2 regions of the Shewanella sp. W3-18-1 genome follow, and region 1 is predicted to be linked to the other one. Evidence: riboswitches for the same ligand, from Rfam matches in the RefSeq annotation. Region 1 holds a riboswitch; the other holds the start of a gene.

Region 1 (4,200 bases):
CTTAGCTATTCTGACGGTATCGGACCACTGTTTAACGGGTGAAGAAACAACGGCGCAAGAGCGTCAATTATCTTTCAATAATATGATCGAACTCGCCTTAGAAACCGCGCTTAATTAGGGTTAACGCTATCCTTTGTATCCTTAGCATTTCACCGATGGAATGACAAAATGAATAATAAAATCACCTTAACTGCAATTAGTTTTCTCGCTAATTTTATAATGGCGGGCTTTGCCACTCAATTTGGGATGCTGATTGAGCCTATTGCAGATAAATTTTCAGCAAACGTGAATGACGTTGCTTCCATATTCTCCTTGCTTAATGGTGGCGCATTGGCGGGTACTATTGCTGCCTTTTTCTTTATTGAAAAATTAGGCATCAAGCGAATTACCATAATTAGTTACAGTCTAGTGGCAGTGTGTGCTGTGGCATTACATCTCACCCATTCTCTACAAGTTGTGATGGTAGCCATGACCTTAATTGGTTTTTGCGGCGGTATGGGGTTATGTATTGCCGGTACGATAGTGGTATCGGTGTGGCAAGAGAAATTACAAAGCACCATGCTAGTCGTACAAGATGCCACGTTTAATATTGCGGGGGTTATTTTCCCTTTAATCACAACTTACGCACTCACAAGTTCATTGTCATGGAGTTACAGTTACTTAGCTGTAGGTCTCGTGGCGTTGGGAACCGTGATTATTACCTTATTTACTAATTTTTCGTTATGTGAGCAATCATCGACTACTGAAGATAAGCAACAATCGGAATGGAATTTTGGCATTATTAGCGGCGGTGTGGGCTTATTTTTAGGCATGTTGGCGCTGTATACATTTTTAACGTGGGCTCCCTTATTCGTTAAGCAAAAATTTGATATTCCATTTGAAGACGCGGGCAATATTATTACTCAATATTGGTCAGCAGCACTGATTGGGGCATTAATTTCGACGCTGATTGTGACGCGGGTAAAAATTCACCATTTTTTAGTCGCAATTATCGGCCTTGCTATGATCATCACCTTTATGATTGTGACGACCGATAAGCTTAATTGGGTAGGTTATTTAACCTACGGTTATGGCTTTGTTTGCGCAGCCCTATATAACGCGTTTATTGCTTATGGCGTGTCCTTTGTTAAAAAAGCCAGTAGTAAAAATGTGTCCTATATTCTGATCAGTGGCAGTACTGGGGCCATGTTTAGTCCCGCCATTAGCTCATTCTTTGAGCGCATAATCGGATTACAAACTGTGATGTATGTTATTCCACTGCTTTATGTTGCGATATTTATTATGTTGATTGTTTCAGGTCGAATGAAGCCTGCAGCGGCCTAAGATCCATTTGCTAAGTTAATTTATTTGGTCCACTTTCGCGAATGAATAACCTCGAGAGTGGGCTTTTTTAATTTTGCTATATCGCAGCTTCAACGAATTGTTTAAGGGCATTGAGATCTTTAATCCTAATCCCTTCTTTGTTGCGTTCAATCAGGCCACGTTCCTCAAGTAGCTGTAGCGCACGTCGATAGACCCGATCTGTTGTACCAAATCGCTCCGCCTCTAAATAGCGTTTACTAAAGCCATCGACGGGTAAATCATTTAAATATTCATGGTAAATATCATATGCCACGTTATAGCTGATGGGATAAAGCAGTCGCCGGGTAAAAATATCGACGGTGTCTTGGTAGTCAATAGCAATGGCACTGGCGAAAAATAACGCAAGCTGCGGATGTTGCCCAAGGGAGCACTGCAGTTTTTCGGCGCTAATGATCATGATTTCTAAGGGTTCATTGGCAATAATATCCAACTGACAGTGATACTGAGTAAAAAACTCCATCTCACCAAAAAGTTGTGAATCACAATCGATAGTCCCTAATTGAAAACATCGACCATTTCTGGCGGTATGGCCAAGTGATACGCGCCCTTGTTTTACCAATACCAGTGAGGCCATGGTTTCACCTTGTGTCATTAGATGAGCGCCTTTTTTAAGCATTTTAACTTCGCTGATACAGCTTAGTATCACCGCTTCAATAAGGGGATAGTCTTGCTCCCATCGCTGGCTATAACGTCCTTTGGCTAACGGTTTTAGCTGCATTGAGTATGATCCTCTTATCCTGTTCAAAATCGCGGTCTTCTATAACATTATCGTGAGAAGTGGTCAAATGAGCTAAAGGATTTGAGCTGCGACGGTGGGCATTTTTGCCCTGACGTTTAGCATAAGACTTTTAACATTGTGCTGAAAGACAAGGTTTTAGTGACATTTAAGGATATCGCAGGCACAAGTGTGTCTACTTTATTATTTTCGTCATGTATACTAAGCGCCGCCAAGGGGTGTTTGCAGCGAGTTCACTTTAACTCTAGTGACTGCAAACTGAGATGTCATCAGACGAACCCTTAGAACCTGATCCGGCTAATACCGGCGTAGGAATGGGCCAATCAACAGCACACTTCTGAATCGCTTATTCGTTGCCGGATCTCAAACATTATATTTGAGGTCCTATGTTTAACAGTAAAAATCACATTTCTAGCACATCCTTGAAGCGAGCACCGTTGGCATTAGCCATTGCCGCCGCGCTCAGCACCTCTGCATTTGCACAAACCGATGCTATCGATAAACCCGATCCGAACACTGAGATGGAAATCATGGTGGTGACGGCGGATTTTCGCAGTGCCAGTTTAGAAAAAATGCCTTCAAGCATAACCGTTATCGATGCCCAGCAAATTCAAGATGAAAGCGCACAGCACTTTGAAGATGTGCTTAATTCCATCGCTAACGTTAATTGGTCAGGTGGCAGCTCGCGGCCGAAATATTTTCAGATCCGCGGCGTGGGTGAGCAAGAGCAATATCAAGGCGCACCTAACTCATCGGTAGGCTATATTGTTGATGATATTGACTTATCTGGTATCGGCATGGTGTCGAGTATGTATGATCTACAACAAGTCGAAGTGCTGCGTGGGCCACAGGGGACACGCTACGGCGCCAATGCCTTAGCGGGATTAATTTACTTAAAAAGTAATGATCCAACCGATGTGTTTGAGCATGGTGCAGAGGTGTCTTTAGGCAATGACGATCTGCAAACCTTTAGCGGTTTTAGCTCTGGACCATTAACGGATTCTGGTAAGTTGCTGTACCGTGTGGCGCTACAGCAACATCAGCAAAACGGTTATCGCGATAATCTGTATTTAGGACGTGATGACACCAATGGCCGTGATGAATTTACGGGTCGCGCTAAATTACGCTGGTATGCAACCGATGATTTGCAACTGGATTTAACCCTGCTACATGCCAATTTTGATAATGGTTATGATGTGTGGAGTTTAACCAATTCACCAACACAGACGACCTCGGATCAGCCTGGCGTTGATAGCCAGCGCACCACTGGTGTGGGTTTTAAAGCGACTTACTCAGGTGCAGAGCAGTTTGAGCTGACATCACTTACCTCATTTGCCAATACCGATCATCATTATAGTTACGATGGCGATTGGGCCAATTCTGAGTATTGGGCATCTAAACAATGTGAAGAGGGCGGTAATGTATCCCCTTGTCAGTACGATTACTTTTGGGACAAAACGGGTCAGCGTAAAACTTTATCCCAAGAGTTTCGTTTAAGCTCGACGGATCAAGGCCGTATTTTTGCAGGCTCAACCGATTGGTTAATTGGGGTCTATGGGATGAACCTCAAAGAAGATAACCAATTGGATTCTGAATATAATTCTTGGCCGGATGAGGTATTAGACTCAGAGTACGAAGCGACGAACTATGCGCTGTTTGGTCAGATCGATACGGATCTGGGCTCTGATTATACCTTATCTGTGGGGCTACGTTTGGAGCGGCGTAATAGCCATTACTCGGATACTAATAACGACAATTTCGATCCGAGTGAAACCATGTGGGGCGGCCATATTGCACTCAGTAAAGTGCTGAGTGAGTCTCATAATGTTTACGCCCGTGTGGCGCGGGGTTACAAGGCGGGCGGATTTAATATGACCTTACCAGTCGAACTCAATGATAAAAAAGAGTTTGATCCCGAAACCTTATACAACTACGAAATCGGTTTAAAATCCCATTGGTTTGAAGGGATTATCGACACCAATTTTGCGCTGTTCTATATGGATAGACAGGATCAGCAAGTGGCAGCTTCGCAGCAAGATCCCAACAAGCCACAACGGTTTATCCTCTACACTGAAAATGCGGGTAGCTCAAACAACTACGGT
Region 2 (4,200 bases), 330 kb from region 1:
GCAAGTCTGACAGTAAAGTGGTCAACTGAGCCATTAACATCGCAGCTGACACGGGCTCGACTAAAGTGACCGCCACTGAGCTTTGCGCCGTCACAGTGGTGATCACGCTGCAACCATGACAACCCAAATCTTGAATCGTGGCTAAGTCCGCCTGAATACCGGCACCGCCGCCGCTGTCTGAACCGGCTATGGTCCAAACAATCGCGGGGCGAGCGGTACTCATGGGCAATTTCCCCCCATGAATACCCTGCATAATTAGGCTTCCTCAGCTTCGGCGACGAGCTTGTCTTTTACATGCTTGTCTATCACCTGATAAATCTCGGCGCCCGAAGCGGCAAATTGTGCCGATTTTAGTGCCATGGCCGCTTCCAACTCCTGCGGCGTCTTGATAGTGACTTGCATGGCTTGGGCAGCCGCTTCAACTTGCTCTGCCTTCGTTTGTGCCGCCTCTAAACCTGCGGCATAGGCGCGCACATCTTGGGTGATTTTCATCGAACAAAATTTAGGGCCGCACATAGAACAAAAATGCGCGACTTTGGCCGATTCCTGTGGTAAGGACTCATCGTGGTAAGCCCGAGCGGTGTCAGGATCGAGCCCTAGGTTATATTGATCTTCCCAGCGGAATTCGAACCGCGCCTTTGCCAGCGCATTATCACGAATTTGCGCACTCGGATGACCTTTGGCCACATCGGCGGCATGGGCGGCAATCTTGTAAGCAATCAAACCTTGCTTAACATCTTGTTTATTCGGTAATCCTAAGTGTTCTTTTGGTGTTACATAACACAACATGGCGCAGCCGTACCAAGCGATCATGGCCGCGCCTATGCCGGAGGTGAAATGATCATACCCAGGTGCGATATCGGTGATTTGCGGGCCAAGGGTGTAAAACGGCGCTTCATCGCAATGAACTAACTGCTTGTCCATGTTCTCTTTAATGAGCTGCATCGGGATATGTCCCGGCCCTTCGATAATGGTTTGCACGTCGTATTCCCATGCGATTTTGACTAGCTCACCTAAGGTTTCAAGCTCTGCAAACTGGGCGGCATCATTAGCGTCGGCAATCGAGCCTGGACGCATACCATCACCTAAAGACAGGGATACATCGTAGGCAACGCAAAGCTCACAGATCTCACGAAAATGGCTGTAGAGGAAGTTTTCCTTATGATGGCTCAAGCACCATTTGGCCATGATTGAACCGCCGCGGGAAACGATCCCAGTAACGCGTTTAGCCGTCATCTGCACATAACGCAGCAGTACACCAGCATGAATCGTAAAGTAATCAACACCTTGCTCCGCTTGTTCAATCAAGGTATCGCGAAACACTTCCCAGGTTAAATCCTCTGCTACGCCGTTCACTTTCTCCAGTGCTTGATAAATCGGCACTGTGCCGATGGGCACGGGCGAGTTGCGGATGATCCACTCGCGGGTTTCGTGAATATAACGACCCGTGGATAAATCCATGACAGTATCTGCACCCCAACGGGTTGACCAGACGAGCTTTTCCACTTCTTCCTCGATGGAAGACGTCACCGCCGAGTTACCGATATTGGCGTTCACTTTCACCAGAAAATTACGCCCGATAATCATAGGTTCGGCTTCGGGATGGTTAATATTCAGCGGGATAATCGCGCGGCCACGGGCAACTTCGGCGCGGACAAATTCGGCGGTAATCGGCTCACCAACTAAGGCACCAAAGGCTTCGCCCTTGGCTTTACGATTGAGGATTTCATCCTGTACTTCGGCGAGTGCCATATTCTCGCGGATCGCCACATATTCCATTTCGGGCGTGATAATCCCTTGACGGGCATAGTGTAATTGACTGACGCGTTTACCCTGCAGCGCTCTGCGTGGGCGGACAATCGCACTCGAACCCGCCTCAAAACGCAGATGATCTAAACCATCATCGGCGAGTCTTTGTTGGGTAAAGTCTGAGGTGGCACAGGGTAATTGCTCTGTATCCTTGCGGGCTAGGATCCAGTTTTGTCTTAATTTAACAAGGCCGAGACGCACATTGATATCGGCCTCAGGATCGGAATAAGGTCCGGCGCAATCGTACACGTGGATTGGCGGATTTTTTTCCATGATAGGCGCATCAGCTGTACCGCCCACCAGCGTATCAGTCTGCATAATTTGTCGCATACCAACGCGAATATCGGCACTTGAACCTTCAAGATAAATCTTTTGTGAATTAGGATGTTGCAGTGGCGCTAACGTATCAATAAAGGCTTGGGCCTGCGCGCGGGTTTCGCGGCGACTCGGCGCCTTAGGCACTGTTGATTGACGAGACTCAGCCGATTTATTAAGGATTGTCGATTCTGGCGCTGTGATTTCTATAGCATTGGCAGCTATAGCTAGGTTTTGGTTTGAACTGGACATAAGCAATCTCACGTTAAAAAATGGAGTTGCTTGTCTGGAGAATTGCGTTGTTGATAGCTGGCATGGCAATCAATTTTTGTGACCAACACTGGCTTCAAAAATTGAGTTACCCTGCTCAATAACAATTAAATCTAAACATTAAGACTTAAAGCACTGCTGAGTAAACAGGTGTTAAAGCCGTCTATTTTCGCGATTTAATGTGTGTTATTACGCTTGTTTCCTTCGCAGGTATTAACCTGATCAGGTTCAACGGATCCCGAATAAACGGTCTCAGCCAAGAGGCACTCCGACAAGATGAGTGCGCAGTATAGACAGAAGTGGCAGCAACAAACAAGGAAAAAAACAATTAAAACCCTTAACTATCAATCCAAAATATAGATTCATAACACATTGTTTTTAAATGAGTAAATAAAATGAAGCTAACAAAGTTATAATTGGCGTGAAAATAGATCATAAAATAAAGTCACTATTTATGGGGTTTGAGCATCATTTTATTTAATCGAGATTGAATGGCATCATCAATAGCTTGATTGATTTTTTTGCCACTGCAGTCAAATGGGAAGCCTAAATTTTCGGCGTATGGATTAACTTGAGTGCCGACTTGTACCACGCGATAACAAGTATCCCCTTTACGCACAATACGATTTGGATCTAAGGGTAAATCGTGACTCGTTCTGCCAGCGAAATCATCGGCGTTAGGAACAAATAACACTTCCATCTCTGGGCTCATTTCACTCATATTCGATTTCCGAGTGAATTTATCGGCCTGTTCAATCACGAGGTCATCGAGCGCTTGCTCTCGCTGACGCTCAAAATAATGCTGGGTGAATAAACTCATGCTTGAGCTTGTCGCTATTGTGCTTTCACCTTCTTTTGCAGGCGAACTCTTAGCACCAAGTTGCGGCTTTAATTCTGTGGTATCCAACGTATGCGTTGGTTTTTTTGCTATCGCTTCAGCGGGTTGTTCTTCACTTGGGACTATTGATTGAGTTTTGTTTGGTTGAGGCTCAACTGGAGTTTGCGGGGCGGGAATAGCTATAGACGCAACAAAATTTGCTGATTCAATCTTATCCTCGGCCTTTATCTCAGTTTCGGACTCTGAGGTTTCGGCTTTCTCTACCGCGGGAGCATAAATAAAGTAAGCCTTGATCGCTGCCACTTTAGGGCCACGGCTTTCTATTTCCTTCAATCCAAAGGGATTTAACTGCGGGCGCCACAAAATATAGATCAGTAAAAATAAACCTGCATGCACTAGAAGCACAAAAAATAACAGACTTACCCCTTTATTATACGGCTGGCTTACACCGCGATCGCAAACTAACGAATCCTTATTAGCGGTAAAAGCAGGCGCTAAAGCATCATCTAGATCACCAAGATCATGTTTATGTTGAAACACAATAGAAGTCTTATCTTCTGGCAACAATATTGTCGGCGCAAGCAAAGCACCATCTGCATCCTCCTCACCCGTAGCACGGAGATCAGGTGATACAAATAAAGACAGAGCATGGGGTTGACGTTGAAAAGGCAAAATCCATCCTTAGGTTTTGTGTATACAATTGATTTCGATAGTACTTAACGTGGAACGATTGCACTTTGTCGGTGAATATTGAAAGTGAATTATCCAATAATTATATTTATTTGTGAGTGCTTGACGCAGATTAGAGGAGACAAATAGAGCAAAGTTCAACATAAATACACAAGCTCCAAGCGTAGCACTTACCCCAATACTCGATAAGATACTTGCCAGTTGAGACAATAAGACAGGAAAACGGGATAACAATTGGGCTAGAAGAGAAGCAATAAAAGCAAGCTGCATATTTAGCT

What was found. Region 1 has a riboswitch for thiamine pyrophosphate ahead of SPUTW3181_RS12300 (TonB-dependent receptor). Riboswitches for the same ligand answer to the same signal wherever they lie in the genome.
Region 2: linked by a shared signal. The riboswitch ahead of thiC (phosphomethylpyrimidine synthase ThiC) and the one ahead of SPUTW3181_RS12300 (TonB-dependent receptor) in region 1 are both predicted to bind thiamine pyrophosphate.

The regions. Positions count from the first base shown of each region.
Region 1 is NC_008750.1:2,726,593-2,730,792, reverse strand. Features, by position in the region: gene deoD (purine-nucleoside phosphorylase) at 1-118, shown strand, start outside; gene tsgA (MFS transporter TsgA) at 169-1,323, shown strand; gene SPUTW3181_RS12305 (Crp/Fnr family transcriptional regulator) at 1,400-2,080, opposite strand; TPP riboswitch at 2,303-2,430, shown strand; gene SPUTW3181_RS12300 (TonB-dependent receptor) at 2,485-4,200, shown strand, end outside.
Region 2 is NC_008750.1:2,398,682-2,402,881, forward strand. Features, by position in the region: gene SPUTW3181_RS10815 (bifunctional hydroxymethylpyrimidine kinase/phosphomethylpyrimidine kinase) at 1-253, opposite strand, end outside; gene thiC (phosphomethylpyrimidine synthase ThiC) at 256-2,376, opposite strand; TPP riboswitch at 2,577-2,675, opposite strand; gene SPUTW3181_RS10825 (hypothetical protein) at 2,843-3,904, opposite strand.